Regions from separate parts of the Sinomonas soli genome, predicted to be linked through region 2. Evidence: riboswitches for the same ligand, from Rfam matches in the RefSeq annotation. Region 2 holds a riboswitch; the other holds the start of a gene.
The links. A riboswitch is a leader RNA that binds a small molecule or an ion and turns the genes downstream of it on or off. The one in region 2 is predicted to bind cyclic di-AMP.
Positions count from the first base shown of each region.

Region 1: it holds a riboswitch for cyclic di-AMP, as region 2 does, so the genes downstream of both, ACYVKZ_RS05260 (M23 family metallopeptidase) here and ACYVKZ_RS06750 (aggregation-promoting factor C-terminal-like domain-containing protein) in region 2, are expected to answer to the same signal.

Region 1 covers NZ_BAAGSN010000005.1:59,728-68,548, reverse strand. The annotation lists gene ACYVKZ_RS05290 (helicase-associated domain-containing protein) at 1-834, opposite strand, end outside; gene ACYVKZ_RS05285 (hypothetical protein) at 836-1,117, opposite strand; gene ACYVKZ_RS05280 (cold-shock protein) at 1,316-1,690, shown strand; gene ACYVKZ_RS05275 (DUF3027 domain-containing protein) at 1,693-2,274, shown strand; gene serC (phosphoserine transaminase) at 2,410-3,543, opposite strand; gene ACYVKZ_RS05265 (metal-dependent transcriptional regulator) at 3,750-4,445, shown strand; cyclic di-AMP (ydaO/yuaA leader) riboswitch at 4,771-4,964, shown strand; gene ACYVKZ_RS05260 (M23 family metallopeptidase) at 4,968-5,759, shown strand; cyclic di-AMP (ydaO/yuaA leader) riboswitch at 5,968-6,134, shown strand; gene ACYVKZ_RS05255 (C40 family peptidase) at 6,154-6,885, shown strand; gene ACYVKZ_RS05250 (NlpC/P60 family protein) at 6,997-7,779, shown strand; gene ACYVKZ_RS05245 (HNH endonuclease) at 8,081-8,581, shown strand; gene mobA (molybdenum cofactor guanylyltransferase) at 8,617-8,821, shown strand, end outside.
Region 2 covers NZ_BAAGSN010000006.1:232,965-241,785, forward strand. The annotation lists gene ACYVKZ_RS06725 (YhgE/Pip domain-containing protein) at 1-946, shown strand, start outside; gene ACYVKZ_RS06730 (TetR/AcrR family transcriptional regulator) at 943-1,587, shown strand; gene ACYVKZ_RS06735 (hypothetical protein) at 1,625-2,242, shown strand; gene ACYVKZ_RS06740 (SixA phosphatase family protein) at 2,205-2,741, opposite strand; gene ACYVKZ_RS06745 (winged helix-turn-helix domain-containing protein) at 2,797-3,621, opposite strand; cyclic di-AMP (ydaO/yuaA leader) riboswitch at 4,264-4,456, shown strand; gene ACYVKZ_RS06750 (aggregation-promoting factor C-terminal-like domain-containing protein) at 4,464-5,270, shown strand; gene ACYVKZ_RS06755 (hypothetical protein) at 5,377-6,378, opposite strand; gene ACYVKZ_RS06760 (response regulator transcription factor) at 6,546-7,286, shown strand; gene ACYVKZ_RS06765 (HAMP domain-containing sensor histidine kinase) at 7,289-8,788, shown strand.

The DNA.
Region 1 (8,821 bases), on a different contig from region 2:
GTCGGGGACGATCCGCCCTCCGCGGAGCGCGAGGCCGGCGGCGCGCGGGAGCTCGACGTGCTCGTCGTCGAGCGGCACGAGCAGGCCGTGGGTCAGGAGCCAGTCGATCGGGTTGTCCGTCTTCTTCCCGGGCCTGATCCTGGCCGCTGCGTGCGGGACCGCGCCGACCGGCCAGTGGGCGAACTTGGCGAGGACCTCCGCGGTGCGGGGCGGGGCTCCGTCGAGCGACTCGGGGAGGGCCGCCCACCGCTCGAGCGCGTACGCCGCCGCGATGTGGTGCTCGACGGGCTGCTGCTGGCCCTCCGGCTGCACCGCCGCGTTCGCGTTGACGATGCGCGCCGCCTGCTCCGCGAAGATGGAGGACGTCGTGGCGAGGTCGGTGTAGGGCCGCCCGAGCCCCGCGGGGTAGCTGCCGAGGACCTCCCGCACGCGGGCCACCGGCTGGTAGTAGCGCCTCCGGCTGCCCGAGGCCGAGTGGATCGTGTCCGGCGGGTCTGCGCGGTACAGGAGGGCGAGCTGGGACAGGGTCGCGAGGATCGTCTCGAGCGTGCCGAGCGTCGCGTTGCCGACCGCGTGGCGCAGCTCGACGGCGCTGCCGCTGCGGCCCTCGTCTTCGTTGGTGGTGAGCACGAGGGCCTCGAGCACCTCGAGCTCCGGCTTGGTGAGCCCCTCCAAGGCCCGCTGCAGGCTGACCCGGGCGCAGGCCCGGGCCGCCAGCGCGGCGAAGTCGGGCACGCCCGGCATGATCAGGTCCGGGCGGGCCAGGAACAGGCGGTGGAGGGAATCGTTGCCCCGGGCCGACAGCTCCTCGGCGAGTGCGCGGATCGATGACATGCTAGCGGCGCCTCCGTTCGATGACGGCCCCCACAATCGCTGCCCCCATGAGGATGAATGCCACGGGAAGCCCGTAGAGGGCCACGGCGCCGACCCACGCCGGCTCCGATCCGCTCGCTGCGGCGACGGAGAGCGTCACCGCCCAGGCGGCCACGGACACCACCGCCACGATGACGCCGGCCGCGGTGACGGCCTTGCGCCAGCCCGGGGTGCCGGAGCCCTTCGCGGGTTCGCGGCGCGCCGGAGGGCCGAGGGGGTCCTGATGAGGCACGGATGGCACCATGGCTCCAACCTAACAGCGCCGGGGCCCGGGCGGTGGCAGCGCCCCGACTTTCTGCGTGCGAGCCAGTAACCTAGAAGCAGTACAGCATCCCGCCCGTGCCCGGAGCACCTGCCGCGGCCGCGGCCAGCGTCCGCGCTCGCACCACGGCACCGGCGCGGGCGGTTTCCCTTCGAGTCCTCACAGATGGGGGTTGTGGCAGTGCCAACTGGCAAGGTCAAGTTCTTCGACAAGGCGAAGGGCTTCGGGTTCATTGCGGGCGACGACGGGCAGGAAGTCTTCCTGCCCGGTTCGGCTGTCCCCGCGGACACGGAGGTCAAGACGGGCATGCGCCTTGAGTACGGCGTCGCCGACGGCCGGCGCGGACCCCAGGCGCTCTCCGTGCGGGTCCTCGAGAAGCTCCCCTCGGTTGCCCGGGCGAAGCGCATGCCCGCCCGCGAGCTCGCCCCCATCGTGCAGGACCTCGTGAGCGTCCTCGACAACCTCTCCGGGCAGCTGGCCAGGGGCACGTACCCGGAGAAGGGCCACACCATCGCTGCGGCCCTGCGCCGCGTCGCCGACCAGCTCGACGCCTAGCCATGGCCGAGCAGACTCCCCGCTCCGAGCCCGCCGGAACCGCGGCGGCAGTCGTCAAGCGCAAGGCCGGCGTGCCTGTCTGGCGCGTCGGCAAGCCCGACGCCTTCCTCGCCGCGGCGGTGGACACCGCCCGGTCCGCGCTCGCCGAGATCGCGCGCCCGGCGGACGTCGGCGAGCACCTCGCGGCCAAGAGCGAGGGCGAGCGCGTGGTCACCCACCTCTTCGAATCCCGCCTCCCCGGGTACCGCGGCTGGCAGTGGTTCGTCACCGTGGCCAGAGTCGCCCGGTCCAAGAAGGCCACGGTGAACGAGATCGGCCTCGTGCCCTCCGAGGACGCCGTCCTCGCCCCGGAGTGGGTGCCCTGGTCGGAGCGCGTCCGGCCCGAGGAACGCGCCGCGGCCCACGCGGACGCGGCCGGTGGGACGGACGACGCCGAGGGCTCGGCTGCCGCCGAAGGCTCGCCGTCGGCAGCCGGCGCAGCCGAGGCGGGGGAAGACGCTCCAGCGGAGGCTCGTGCCGAGGAGGCCACTGGCGGGGAGCCGTCGGAGGCCGCCCCAGCCGCCGAGGCCAGCCCGGAGGACTGAGCACCGGACGGGCCGACCCCTGACAGCGGTCGAGTGAGCCGAAGACAGCGGCGGGCCCCCACCGATCAGGTGGGGGCCCGCCGTCGTGCATCGGGAGCCGGCGCGGCCGTGGCCGGCCTCAGCCCCTGAGTTGCTTCAGCCCCTGAGCTGGGCGACGACGTAGTCGATCGCGCGGGTCAGCGTCGAGACATCCTCCGGCTCGATCGCGACGAAGGTCGCGATGCGCAGCTGGTTGCGGCCCAGCTTGCGGTAGGGCTCGGTGTCCACGATGCCGTTGGCGCGCAGGATCTTGGCGACCTGGGCGGCGTCGACGGACTCGTCGAAGTCGATGGTCGCGATGACGTTGGACCGGTCGGCGGGGTCCGCGACGAACGGCGTCGCGAAGTCCGAGGCCTCGGCCCAGCCGTAGACCCGGCCGGCCGAGTCCGCGGTCCGGGCGGCGGCCCACTCGAGGCCGCCCTGGGCGTTGAGCCACTCGATCTGCGCGTTCAGGCCCACGAGCGTGGTGAGGCTGGGCGTGTTGTACGTCTGGTTGAGCTTCGAGTTGTCGATCGCCGTCTTGAGGTCCAGGAAGTCCGGAATCCAGCGGCCCGAGGCCTTGATCTCCTCGGCGCGCTCGAGCGCGGCGGGGGAGAACAGCGCGAGCCACAGTCCGCCGTCGGACGCGAAGTTCTTCTGCGGGGCGAAGTAGTACACATCGCTCTGGGAGACGTCGACGGCGAGGCCGCCGGCGGCGCTCGTCGCGTCGATGACCACGAGCGAGCCCGGGTCGGCGCCCTCGACCCGCTGCACGGGGGCCGCGACGCCGGTCGAGGTCTCGTTCTGGGGCCACGCGTACACGTCCACCCCGGCCTCGGCACGCGGGGCAGGCCGCGTGCCGGGCTCGGAGGTGATGATCGAGGAGGCCTCGAGGAACGGCGCCTTGTCGGTGGCCTTGGCGAACTTGGACCCGAACTCGCCGAAGGAGAGGTGCTGCGCCTTGGAGCGCACCAGCCCGAAGGAGGCGACGTCCCAGAACGCAGTCGAGCCGCCGACTCCGAGGACGACCTCGTAGCCCTCGGGTGCGGCGAAGAACTCCTTGAGGCCCTCGCGCACGTTGCCCACGAGGTTCTTGACCGGTGCCTGGCGGTGGGAGGTGCCCAGCAGCGTCGAGCCCGCCGCGGCGATCGCGTCGACCTGCTCCTTGCGGACCTTGGACGGGCCTGCCCCGAAGCGGCCGTCCGCCGGCAGGAACTCGGCGGGGATCTGAAGCTGGCTGGTATCGCTCACGGGGGCGCCTCCTATGTGGATCCGGTGTAGGGGCGCGGGCTCGGGCCCTCCCGCCCCGGATCAAGTGTGCCGCACCCGCGAGCGGCCGTGCGAATCCGAGCCGGCGCCCCGTCGGGCGGCTAATCTGAGCAGATCAAAATAAGCTAGACTCGCTGTGGGGCGGTGAAGCGCACCGCCCGTCCCGCCGCCAGGAGCCCGCCCCGCGCATGTCCGACCTCATCGATACCACCGAGATGTACCTGCGAACCATCCTCGAGCTCGAGGAGGAGGGGATCACCCCCCTGCGTGCGCGCATCGCCGAGCGGCTCCGCCACTCGGGCCCCACGGTGTCGCAGACCGTGGCGCGCATGGAGCGCGACGGCCTGGTCGTGGTCTCGGGGGACCGGCACCTCCAGTTCACCGAGCAGGGCCACAAGCGCGCCGTCGAGGTCATGCGGAAGCACCGCCTCGCCGAGCGGCTCCTCGCGGACGTGATCGGCCTCGACTGGCCCTATGTCCACGACGAGGCCTGCCGGTGGGAGCACGTCATGAGCGAGCGCGTCGAGCGGCGCCTCTTCGAGCTGCTGGGGCGCCCGAGCGAGTCGCCCTACGGCAATCCGATCCCCGGCCTGGAGGCCCTCGGCGGGGAGTCGTCCGCGGGCTTCGGCGACGGCGTCGTCACCCTCGTGGAGGCGATGGGCGCCTATACGGCGGGCGCGCTCGTCGTCGTGTGCCGCCTGGCCGAGCCGATTCAGGTCGATCCCGAGCTCCTCGCCCAGCTCGAGGAGGGCGGCATCCGCCCGGGGGCGAAGGTGACGCTCGAGCGGGTCGGCGACTACATCTCCGTGCGCGTCGCGAGCGTCGACGGCGCCCTCGAGCTGCCCGCCGAGGTCGCCGCGCACGTCTTCGTCTCCATCGGCTGAGGCGCCGCTCCTCTCCCGTCTCTGTCCCCGTCTGCCGGCCGTCCCTTTTCCCCGTCCTGTGGCCGTCCTGCCGGGCCGCCGTAGCCGGTGGCCGCGCGGGTCCAGCGGCCGGCGGACGGCCTGTCGCCACCGTGATCGCACACGTCTTCACACAAAGGGACAAAAACTCTACCCGCTGGACTAATTGCTACCGGGGCGTAGCGTGTGAGCGATGTCTCACTAAAGATCACGGGAATATTACAGTGCGCCGTCATGGGCCTATGCTGGAGGCGGCGACGGGACATCGTCGCCGTTCCGCCCGTGCGCCGAGCTCTGCCAGCGGGAAGGAATCACAGCACCCTTATGGCAGAGGCGGGGGACCCACCGATGGCGGCCGCGGGCCGCCTTGGGGTGAAGCCGCAGCACGCTCGGTGCCCCGCCCCGGCCTGGCCGCGCGTGGTCCCCGTGCGGCTGGGCCGAGTCTGGACTCTCTGACCCGAACCCGACAGCTAACTCCGCAGGCGAGGACAGAGAGGGAATCGCTTGACTCAGTCAGCCGTGCGCGGCAGGCGGCGCGCGGAGACTCCGCCGCGCCCCAGGGCCGCCGCCGCAGGCTCCGATGCGGTCCGCCGCGGGCGCCGGGCCGCCGAGCGCCGCGGCCCGATGCGACAGCTGGCCGAGATCGCCGCCGTCGCCGGGGTCGGCCAGAAGGCCGGCGTGGCGCTCGCTGCCACGGGCCTCGTCCTGACCGTGACCGTGCCGACGGCCACGCAGGGCGCCGCCGCTACGGACACGGGCTCCGAGCAGCCGCAGGTCACCGCCGCCGCGGATGCCGTAGTCCCCTTTGCCCGCGCCGCAGTAGGCAGCGCCGCGGACCCGGACGGCCACCTCAAGCAGCTGCTCGGCGCCCAGTCCGCCGGCCGCCTCACGCCGGCGCAGGCACAGCACGCGCTCGGCGCCCCGCTCGCAGCGATGGAGCGCACCTCGCCGTTCGGCTACCGCGTGAGCCCCGTGACGGGCTCCGCGGGAGAGTTCCACCGCGGCCAGGACTTCGCTGCCCAGTGCGGCACTGCCGTCAGGGCAGCGGCCGGCGGGACCGTGACCTTCGCCGGCTGGCATCCCTACGGCGGCGGAAACCGCGTGGTCATCGACCACGGCAACGGCCTCGAAACGACCTACAACCACCTCTCCTCGTTCTCGGTCTCCGTGGGGCAGAAGGTGGACCGAGGGGCGGCCATCGCGCTCAGCGGCACCACAGGCGCCTCGACCGGGTGCCACCTCCACTTCGAGGTCATGGTCAGCGGCGAGGTCGTCGACCCCAACGGCTGGCTCTGAGAACCAACGACGGCGCGTGCGCGTCCCCGCCCTCTGCCCGGCGCCGCGAGGAGTCGGGAAGCCCCTCCAGAGACGCGCTGTGTCCGTTTCGTGATGACCTGTTTTCTGGCTGTGATCCGAATGTGACATTTCGAGCGGCCTCGGGTAAGGTCGTTCCTGTTCCAGCTCCTACCAAGTTGGAACATCCGGGAAGAACGCCGAGCTCTGCCACTTCCCGGAGCCGTTCGCACATTCCGTCTGGCAGAGGCGGGGGAACCACTTTCGGCCTTCTGCTGTCTGGAAGGCCTTGGGGTTAAGCAGCCTGGCTCCGCCAGGAGGCCGGATACTTTCCATCCGAACCCGACAGCTCACCTCGTAGGCATTGGGAGAGGCTACAACTGTGTCGACTCGCACGTTGACTGCGCGCCATCGCGCCCTACCGGTTCGCACGAGCCCGCTTGAGGCTGTTGCGCACGCGGTTTCCGGCAACGCCGGCACCATCGGCCGCCAAGCGGCCGTCATTGCGGCGGCTTCGGGGCTGATCATCAGCGCCGGGCTCCCCGCTCAGGCAGCAGAGACCTCCCGCGAGGCCTCCGCACTCTCCGACGTGGCCAGCGCCTCCGCGCCGAGCGTCGTCGCGTCCAATGAAGCCCAGGTCTCCTTCGAGCGCCCCGCCGTCCACTCGGTGGCGGCGCCGACCGTCGAGACGGCAGTCGAGCAGGCGGCGCAGTCCACTGCGCCCGCCGCCTCCCCGGCCTCCGAAGGCAGCCTCAGCGTCCAGTCGTCTGCGCCGCGCCTCGCGGCCGCGGCCAGCGCTCTCGGCTCGACTCTGGCAGGCATCGCCTACACCGGCATCGGCCACCCCTACGTGTGGGGCGGCACCACCCCGGCCGGCTGGGACTGCTCGGGCTTCACTCAGTGGGTCTACGCTCAGGCTGGCATCAGCATCCCCCGCGTCCAGGCCTGGTCCATCATGCACCAGACGGCGACGCCCGCCCCCGGTGACCTGGTGGTCCAGAACGGCGGCGCTCACGTGGGCATCTACGTGGGCAACGGGATGATGATCAGCGCTCTCAACCCTTCACAGGGCACGCTGCTCCATGCGGTGAACGCTACCGGCTCGTCCGTCTTCTACACCCTCAACTGAGACCAATCCGCATTCTGGGCGGCGCGATGGACCGTGACCATGGCGCCCCGCCTTCTGGGCTGACCCCCTGCTGCCCTGAAGGACACGAAAACAGAGAGAGAACCCCCTGATATGACCACTCGTGCAGGCATTGCCCGCCACCGCGCGGACAACACCTCCTCGCTGGCCGTCATCGCGAAGGCCGTCACCGAGAACGCAGGCGGCGTCGGCCGCCAGGCCGCAGTCATCGCCGCGGCCGGCGGTCTCGTGCTGACCGGCGGCGTCGCGGCCAACGCCGCAGAGGCCCCCTCGCAGCGCGAGGCCTCCGCCCCGGCCGCGCTCGACGTCGCCAACGCCGTCCAGGCCCCCATCTCCGCCGAGGCCAACGCCAACGTGAGCTTCGAGCGCCCGGCCGTCGAGTCTGTCGCCGCCCCGGTCGTCCAGGCTCCGGCTCCGGCCGCCGCCCCCGCTGCGCCGGTGGCGCAGGCGAGCACCGAGACCCAGGTCGCCGCCGCCCCCGCGAAGGTCCAGGCCGCAGCCTCCACCGCCGTGGACGCCCCCGCCGCCAAGCCCGCCGCCTCCTCGGGCATGGGCGCCGCGATCGCCGCCGCCGCGTACGCACAGCTCGGTGTGGCGCAGGACTGCACCATGCTCGCCACCAACTCGCTGGCTGCCGTGGGCATCCACTACCACGGCTGGCCGGCTGGCTACCTGTCGCTCGGCCGCACGGTGAGCGCCGCGGAGGCGCAGCCGGGTGACCTCGCCTACTACGCCGACGGCGGCATGGGCATGGCCCACATCGCGGTCTACGTCGGCAACGGCATGGCCGTGCACGGCGGCTGGAACGGCGGCACCACCGCGCTGTTCAGCGTCAACGTCGGCTCCGGCCCGGTCTTCATCCGCGTCGGCGGCTGAGCCAGCCGATCCCGGAACTCCCTCGACGGCGCCCCCTCCTGCACGGGAGGGGGCGCCGTCGTGGTGTCTCTGGGGGCGCAGGCCCCTCGCGGATCCAGGGGCCCTCAGGGGCCCGGCCTCACCCCGGAGGAGGTCGCTCCCGGAGGTGTCCGGCGGGTGAAGCTTTGCGGGCACGTCGGTGCCGACGGGCCCCGCGTTCGTTGAATGGAGCGGCAGTTCAGTACTCTTGGAGAGTCAGCCCGGCTATGCACAGGGCAGCCGGCCCTGTGCCCCTGACCGGGTACGGCCGTGAGGAATGCGCATGCGCACACTCGTTCTCAATGCTGGATACGAACCGCTCGCGGTGGTCACCTTCCGCCGTGCGCTCGTGCTGGTGCTCGCCGGAAAGGCGAGCGTCGTGGCGGAAGACGGCGAGCCAGTCGTCGGACCGCGCGATGTGCTCGGGCGCCCGTCGGTGATCCTGCTCCATCGGTACATCAGGCCACGGCGCACCCATGTGACCGCGGTCAGCAGACGCGGTGTGCTCCGGCGGGACGCCCATGCGTGCGCCTACTGCGGCAACGCGGCCCACACGGTGGACCACGTGCTCCCGCGCTCCCGCGGAGGCGCCGAATCCTGGGAGAACCTCGTGGCGTGCTGCCTGCGGTGCAACAACGTCAAGGGCGACCACACGCCCGCGGAGATGGGCTGGAAGCTGCGCTTCACGCCGTCCGAGCCCGTCGGCGTCGTCTGGCAGATCAAGGAACTGGAGAAGCCGGTCGCGCAATGGGGCCCCTTCCTTGCCCCGGAGTCGGCAGCCTGACGCCCCAGCACCCCGCCCGGGAGTCAGCCCGGCCCGTGCCCGGCTACGACGCGGTCGTCCTCGCGGGCGGTCGCGCCTCACGCCTCGGCGGATACCCCAAACCTCAGCTGGCCTACCGCGGCGTCACCCTTCTCGAGCGCGCTCTCGGCGCCGTCGCCGGGGCGCGCTCGGTCGCCGTCGTGGGCCCTAGGCCCGGACAGCCGGGCGGACCCCCCGCGCCCACGGGCCCTCACAGTCCCG
Region 2 (8,821 bases):
GCAGCTCGCCGCGGGCATGCCGGCCCTCACCGGGGCGATCGGGCAGGCGGACGATGGCGCCCGCTCGCTGTCCGCGGGGGCGGCGCAGCTCGCCTCCGGCGAACACGCGGCGCTGGACGGGACCCGCACCCTCGATGCCGGTGCGGCGAAGCTCGACACCGGCGCGGCGCAGCTCCGAGACGGCGCCGCGCAGGCCGACGCGGGCTCCCACGACCTCGCCCGGGGCCTCGCGGCCGGGGCCGGGAAGGTACCGAACCCCTCCCAGCAGCAGACCCAGCAGCTCGCCAACGTCATGGGCGACCCGGTCGCCGTCGAGCACGCGGCGCAGACCAAGGCCGCCTCCTACGGCGCGGGGCTCGCCCCCTTCTTCCTCTCCCTGGCGATGTGGGTGGGCATCTTCATGCTGACCCAGGCGATGCGCCCGTTCACCCTGCGCGCCCTCGCCTCGAACGCCCCGGCCTGGAAGGTCGCGCTCGGAGGCTGGCTGCCGTTCGCCGTGGTCTCGGCGGCGCAGGCGACCCTCCTGACGGCGGTGGTCGACTTCGCGCTCGGCCTGGACCCCGCGCACCCGCTGCTCATGTGGCTGTTCCTCATGCTCGGGGGGATCGCGTTCAGCGCCCTGATCCAGGGCATCATCTCGCTGCTGGGGACGAGCGGGAAGTTCGTGGTGCTGATCCTGCTCATCCTCCAGCTCGTCTCCTCGGGCGGGACGTTCCCCTGGCAGGTGACGCCCGCCGCGTTCCAGGTGGCGCACCAGGTCCTCCCCATGGGCTACGTGGTCACGGGCATGCGGCACCTCATCTACGGCGGGGACACGTCCGGCATCCTGCCGATCGTGCTGGGCCTGATCGGCTACACCCTGCTGGGCGGGGTGCTCAACCTCCTCGGCACCCGCAAGAACATGACCTGGCGGCTCAAGGCCCTCCAACCGGAGATCACGGTATGAGCCGCGCGACGCCCCGCACCCTCGCGACCCGGCAGCGGCTCTTCAACGCCGCAATCGAGCTCATCGGCCAACGCGGGGCCGAGGCGGTGACCGTGGACGAGATCGCCGCGGCTGCGGGAGTCGCCAAGGGCACGGTCTACTACAACTTCGGCAGCAAGAACGAGCTCGTGGCCCAGCTCCTCGACTACGGCATGGAGATCCTCATGGACGCCCTGCGACGCCCCTCCGAGGCGGCCGGGGCGGGCCCGGAGCCCCTCGCCGAGGTCCGCGGCATGGTCGGCCGGGCGCTGGACTTCATCGAGGCGTACCCGGCGTTCGTGCGCCTGTGGATGGGCGAGCAGTGGCGCGCCGGCGGCACGTGGCAGCCGGTACTCGCCGGGATGCGGGCCGTGGTGCTCGCCGAGATCCGCGCGGCCCTCGAGCGGGTGGCCGCGCAGGTGCGGCCGGCTCCGGGCCAGGACCTCGAGGTGGTCGCCACCGCCCTCTTCGGGGCGGCGTTCATGGTCGGCGTGGACCGGGTCTCCGCGGTGCCGGCGAAGCCGGCGGAACCTGCCGTCGAGGCGGTCGTGGCCGTGGCGGCCGGAGCCTTCGGCCTCGGGCGGCCGGCAGGCGACACGTCATCGCCCCAGCAACAGCAGTAACAGCAGCAACAGCACTGGCTGCTGTCACACTGGAGGCATGGCCAGCCGTTTCCGCCCCCTGCGCACGAGCGCCCGGGCGACGCTCTGGGCCGCGGGCGCGGCCGTCCTCCTGTGCGTCGTCGCGGGCCTCACCCTGGACGGCGGCGCGGCCGCCCTCGCGCTCGCGGGCCTCGGCGCGTTCGTGGCCTGCGCCCTCTATGCCGTGCTGGGCATGTCGCGCTACCTCATCGCGGGGCTCGCCGCGGTGGGCTCGTCGCTGGCCATCGGCTCCGGACTCGCATTCCTGCGCCTGCTCGGCCTCGCCTGGGACCAGGATCCGAACAGCGTCACGACGGTCTCGAGCCGCGACGCCGATCCGTTCTTCTTCGGCGCCCTGGTGGCCGCCGCCGCCACGCTCGCGATGCTGCTGGGCGGAGCCGTCTGGCCCGAGTCCCGCAGGCCCGCCGTGCGGGCCCGCCCCGCCGCCGGTGCGGGCGCGCGCCGTCCGAACCGCGCGCCGTCGTCCGCTGCAAAGCCTGCCCCCACGAGAGCGGCCCCGGCCCGGGCCCGCAGCACCGCGGCACGGACGCCCCAGCGCGCCGGAGCGCCGCGCACGCCAGCCCAGACGCGGAGCCGCGTCAGCCCTTCTTCTTCGAACGCGGCACGGCGAAGCTGACCAGCCGGGCATCCTGGCCGTCGAGCTCGGCCCAGGGCGTCTCGGTCTCGAAGACGGCAAGACCGGTGGTCGGGAAGTGGCTCGCGGCGTCCATGTAGGCGTCCTGGTCGGAGTCGCGCGAGGCGAGGCGCAGCGCGAGGTCCTGCACGCCGGGCATGTGGGAGACGATCAGCAGGGACCGCACCGTCTCCGGGACGTGGTTGACCACGGCGAGCATGCGCGCGGCGCTCGCCGCATAGAGGCCGGACTCAAGCTTCGGCGTGGGTGCCCGGTCCCCGAGCTCCTCGCAGACCCACGTGGTGGTCTGGCGGGTGCGCAGCGCCGTCGAGCAGAGGATGAAGTCGGGGATGACGTGGTGCTTGACGAGCCATCTGCCCGCCTCGGGGGCGTCCGCGTGCCCGCGCTCGGCGAGCGGCCGCTCGGCGTCCGGGACCCCTTCGGGCCACGCGGCCTTCGCGTGGCGGAGGACGATGAGGCGCTTGAGGTGGTGCTTGCTCACGCCACCAGCCTACGGCCGGGCAGCAGGGCCCGGCCGCGGCCGGATCGGCGGACCGTCAGATCGAGTACTCGGGCGCGGCCCAGACGATGACCTCGGGGTGCTCGTAGAAGCGGTAGCCCTGGCCCCGCACCGTGCGGACGGTGTTCGCGAGCCTGCCGAGCTTGGAACGCAGGCGGCGGATGTGGACGTCGATGGTGCGCTCGTTGGGCACCTCCTCGGCGTTCTTCCACAGGCTCTCGAGGAGCTCGTCCCGGCTCACGGTGCGCGTGCCGTTCTCGACGAGGTAGTTCAGGAGCTCGAACTCCTTGAACGTGAGGTTGAGCGTCTCGCCGTCGAGGTGCACCTCCCGCCGGGCGAGGTCGATGAGCACGCCGGCAGGGCGGGAATCGGACACCGCGGGGCGCGGCTCCGGGCGCGGCTGCCGGACGGACACGGTCGGGTCGCCGAAGGTGGAGCGCACGACGTCGAGCGGGGAGCCCGGCGCGCTCGCAGGCGCCACGGCCACCGCGGCGTAGCTCTCGACGCCCTCGACGAGCGACTGGGCGTAGGCCCGGAGCTCCTGGGCGATGCGCGCGATCGAGGTCCCGGCGGCGGCGGCCTGCTGCTCGGAGAGACCCACGTAGAGCACGAAGCCGTGGGCGACGTTGTCCGCCGTGACCGCGCGGACCGGCTCGGCGCCCGGCTGGATGACCGGGGTCGGGGCTGTCATGGGCGCGGCGTCCTGGACGGCGCCCAGGGACGGGGTGCGGGCCGCGGCGGCGCCGTGCTGGTACGCCTCGGCGCCGCCGAAGTGGGCACTGAAGGGCTGGCGGTGGCCCGGCTTCTGGGCCTTCTGGGCGTTGCGGACAGAGATGTGGACGTAGCCGGATGCAACAGACATGGATGAACCTCGTGAGACTGCTAGCCGTGAAGGCTTCGAATGCGGAGCAGAAGCGCCCGCCTGGCGGTGGATGCCCGACGCTGGGCGGCGAAAAGACTGGGGCTGAGTGCTGGGGTGGTGCAGTTAGCTCGGCATTCGACAGCAGCATGCGGTTCGGCCGGAGGGTGTCCCGGCGAGGCGGCGGTCTGCGGCTGCAGGTGCTGCTGAGTCTTTGTTCACAGTGAGAGTGTGTCCCGTAACAATGGCTACAGGCAAGTAACATTGTCGGGTTTGTCTCACCATGCGAGACAGACCGCGAGGGTTGTGATAGGAATCACAATTCGGTGATCTGAGAATGTGAACAGATATTTTCACAGTTTCGAGAAGCGGTCGGCTCTTTGTCGAACAATATTCGACCACTCTGGCCTTTGGGGGCGGGTGAGGCCGTGCGCGGCCGATCTCACACCGTGGACGTGACTCGACACGCAGGCGCGCCGCAGCTTCGCGCGGCTGGACATGGCCGGACCACATGGTCTACACCGCACGCGGGCGCGGCTGCTTGCCCGGTCCGGCAGCTGACGAATCTGCTGTTACCCAAATGTGACAATCAGGGGTCGGTTCCCCTACAGTGGTCTGGTGCCCGCCCCACGGCTGGCATCCCTCAGGCCCTGTCCGCCGAGCTCTGCCGACGGCCTGGGGGGACGTAGGAGGCAGAGACGGAGGACCCACTCAGCGGCCGCGCCCAGTGCTACGCGCATTCATGGCGGCCTCGGGGTGAAGCCCGTGCCACTGGCCGGGCCGGATGACTCTCATCCGAACCCGACAGCTAACTTCGCAGGCGCAAACGAGAGGCCCTTACGCTTGTGAGCAAGACCCCTGACCGCGCTTCCGCGCGCCCTCATGGCCGACGCCGAGCCGTCGCCCCGAACCGTTCCGCCCTGGCCCGTGCCGCGAAGAAGGGAACTGACCGCTTCGGCAACCGGAGCGCGGTCGTCGCCCTGTCCCTCGGCCTCCTCGCCGTTGCCGGCGGAGGCGCGGCAGCCACCGCGAACTCGGCTGACCTCGCCCGCACCGCCTCGGTGACGGCCCCCTCGGCGTCCGCCGCCGCGCAGACCCCGAGCCCGAGCCAGCCGAGCGCGCTCGCCCAGGCGAGCAGCGATGCGCGCGCCGCTGCGGACAAGGCGGCAGCAGACAAGGCGGCAGCCGACAAGGCCGCCGCTGCCAAGGCTGCCGCGGACAAGGCCGCAGCCGACAAGAGTGCCGCGGACAAGGCCGCAGCCGACAAGGCGGCGGCGGACAAGGCCGCAGCCGACCAGGCAGCCGCAGCCGCAGCCAAGGCCGCCGCGGCGGCACAGCCGGTCAACGACCCGGCGGCCGCCCAGGCCTACGCCGCGAGCCGGCTCTCGGCGTTCGGCTGGGGACAGGACCAGATGAGCGCCCTGGTCACGCTGTGGAACAAGGAGTCCGGCTGGTCGACCACGGCCACCAACGCCAGCTCCGGGGCCTACGGGATCGTGCAGTCTCTCCCGGGCAGCAAGATGGCGTCCGTGGGCGCGGACTGGCAGACCAACTACAAGACCCAGATCGACTGGGGCCTTGACTACATCAAGAAGAGCTACGGCTCGCCCGCGAACGCTCTCGCGTTCCACCTCGCCCACAACTGGTACTGAGGGCTGCTGCCGGGCACGGCCTGAGCCGCCCCGCTGCGCACGACGGCGCCGCCCGCCTCACGTTCGAGGCCGGCGGCGCCGTTGTGGTATCCCGCGGAGGGCCGCTTCAGCTCGAGGTGCCGGAACCCGTCCCGGTTCCAGTTCCGGTGCCGGTGATCATGACCGTCTGGGCCGCGAGGCCGTCCTTGAGTGCCATGACGCTCACCGTCTCGCCCTGGGCGAGGGTCTCGGTGCCGGAGGTCCCGCTGCCGGAGGCACCGCGTCCCCGCATCCCGCGGGCGGCGATCTGGGTCGAGGACGAGAGCGCGTAGGTCTGCTGGAAGCCGTCGCTGCTCTTGACCGTGACGGACTGCCCGGATGCGGCCGTCACCGTGCCGGTCTGCTCGACCATCGTGACGTTCGTGCTGCCCTGGACCACGACGAACTCGCCGTGCAGCATCTGGCCGAGCATCCCGATGCCGACCCCGCCGGCGCCCCCGAAGCCGCGCGTGCTGCCCTGGGCCCCGCTGCCGCCCTGCTGGCCGGTTCCGCCCTGGCCGCCCGTGCCGCCCTGCGGGCCGAACCCGCCCTGGCCGGCCGCGCCGCCGAAGCCGTTCGCGGCGCTGCTGTCCGTGGACGCGTTGGAGGAGTTCGCCGCCCACACGGCGGCGCCGGCTCCTCCGGCGATCACGACGGCTGCCGCCGCAGCCGCGACGCCCTTCTGGGTCGAGGTGAGGCCGCGCCACCGCCCGGCAGGAGCGTGCGGCCCCTTGCCCCCCGCCGCACCCCAGCCCGGGGCGGGCTGGGCGTAGAGCTGCTCCGGCGGGGCGCCCCAGCCCGGGTACTGCTGGGTCTGGTCGGTCTGCCGGACGCCGCCCTGCTGCGGCGCGCCCTGCTGCGGGGCGCCCTGCTGCGGCGCGCCCTGCTGCGGGGCGCCCCAGCCGGGGTACTGCTGGGTCTGCTCCTGCGCCGCGCCCCAGCCGGCGGAGGGCGCGGCACCCGGGCGGGACGCGTCGTCGTGCTCGCGGTAGCCGCCGTGCTCGCCGTACGGCGAGGCGACCGTCTCCTGCGGGACGGTCGGCTCGGTGGGGCGGTGCCCGTCTGGGCGGGGTGAATCGTTGTGGTCCATGGTGTCCTCCTCGAGGGTGCGGCGTTCTGGTATCAGGGTTGGCGCGGATGCTGTGTCCGGGCTGTGCCGGCCGCCTGCGGCTTCTGTGACCGGGCTAGGCTTGCGTGCACAGGGCGTTCACAGCCCGCGCTCAGGCTCGGACAATCCGTCACAGGGAGGCTGGAACCATGGCAAGCCCCTTCTCCACCAACAATCTGCCGGCGCTGACGCACCCCGACGGCACGCCGATCCGCGCCCTCGTGGTGGACGACGAGCCGAGCCTGTCCGAGCTCATGAGCATGGGCCTGCGCATGGCGGGCTGGAGCGTGCAGGTGGCCTCGGACGGGCCCTCGGCCGTCAAGGCCGCCAGGGAGTTCCGGCCCGACGTCCTCGTGCTCGACGTCATGATGCCCGGCTTCGACGGCGTCGAGGCCCTCACGCGCATCCGCCAGTTCATGCCCGAGGTGCCCGCGCTGTTCCTCACCGCCAAGGACGCGGTCGAGGACCGCATCACGGGCCTCGCGGCCGGCGGCGACGACTACGTCACGAAGCCGTTCAGCATGGAGGAGGTCATGCTGCGCCTGCACCGTCTCGTCCAGCGCTCCGGCGTGGCCGCCCAGGACGACGCCGAGCTCGTGGTCGGCGACCTCGTGCTCAACACGGACACCCGTGAGGTAACCCGTGGGGGCGACGACATCCAGCTCACCGCAACCCAGTTCGAGCTCCTGCGCTACCTCATGGAGAACCCCAAGCGCGTGGTCAGCAAGGCCCAGATCCTCGACCGCGTGTGGCAGTACGACTTCGGCGGCCAGGCCAACATCGTGGAGCTCTACATCTCCTACCTGCGCAAGAAGATCGACGTGGACCGCGCCCCGATGATCCACACCGTCCGCGGCGCCGGGTACGTCATCAAGCCAGCAGAGGCATGACCATGAGCAAGCTCTCGGGCGCGGAACCGCGTTCGGGGCGCAGCTGGCTCCACCCCGACACGTGGCACCTGCGGACCAAGCTCGTCCTCGTGGTGATGCTCCTGCTCGTGGGCATCTGCACCGTGGTGGGCACCCTCCTGTACGCGACCATGGACCGGGTGCTCACCCAGCAGCTCGACGGGCAGCTGGCCCAGGCGAGCCACCGTGCCGTGGAATTCGGCACCCCCTCGGGCGGCCTCCGCCGCGACCCGCTGGATGCGCCCGGCCAGGGCGCCGGCACCCTCAGCGCGAGGATCAGCAACGGGGTCCTCGTCACGAGCGGGCTGCGCACGGCCGACGGCAAGATCGTCTCGATCACGCAGTCCGACGCCGATGCGCTCGCCGCGATCCCTGCTGGCAGCCAGGGCCCCGGCGGACCGGGCGGCGCGACCGGCGCCGTCGACCGGCACCTCAGCGCCGGGTCGTTCCGGCTCGTCGCCGTCCAGGTCGCCAACGGCGACGTCGTCGTGACCGGTCTCCCGCTGACCTCGATGCAGGCGACCCTCGGATCGCTCGTGCTCACCACCGTCACTGTGTCCCTCGGCGGGCTCGTGCTCGTCGGGCTGCTCGGCACGGTGATCATCCGGCGCACCATGAAGCCCCTGGACGAGCTCTCCCGCGTGGCCGGACAGGTGGCGCAGCTGCCGCTCGAGGCCGGCGAGGTGGCGCTCGCGGTGCGGGTTCCCGACTCGGCCGCCAACCCCGGGACCGAGGTCGGCCAGGTGGGGAACGCGCTCAACCGGATGCTGGACAACGTCTCCGGCGCCCTCGAGGCGCGCCAGGCCTCGGAGATGAAGGTGCGCCAGTTCGTCGCCGACGCCTCGCACGAGCTGCGCACCCCCCTCACGGCGATCCGCGGCTACACGGACATGCTGCGCCTGACGGAGCCGCTCACCGACCAGGGCGCGGAATCGCTCGGGCGTGTGGAGTCGCAGTCGCTGCGGATGTCCCGGCTCGTGGAGGACCTGCTGACGCTGGCCCGGCTCGACGAGGGCCAGCCGCTCAAGCGGGGGCCGGTGGACCTCACCCAGCTGCTCGTGGAGACGGTCACGGACCAGAAGGTCATTGCACCGGACCATGTGTGGCGCCTCGACCTGCCCGAGGAGCCCGTCGAGATCACGGCCGACGGCGCGAAGCTCCACCAGGTGCTCGTGAACCTGCTGAGCAATGCCCGCAAGCACACGCCCGCGGGGACCACGGTCACCGCGGCGGCGGCCCGGTCGGCGACCGGAGAGGCCGTGCTGACCGTCACGGACGACGGCCCGGGCATCCCCGCCGATCTGCGGGACACCGTCTTCTCCCGCTTCACCCGCGCCGACAAGGCGCGCACCTCCACGGGCGAGGGCTCCACGGGGCTCGGGCTCTCCATCGTCGACGCCATCGTCAAGGCCCACGGCGGCTCCATCGACGTCACCTCGAGGCCCGGCCGGACCGAGTTCGCCGTCTACCTGCCCGCCGCGTAGCCCCCGCGCCGAGGGAGCCGCACGCGCCGAGGA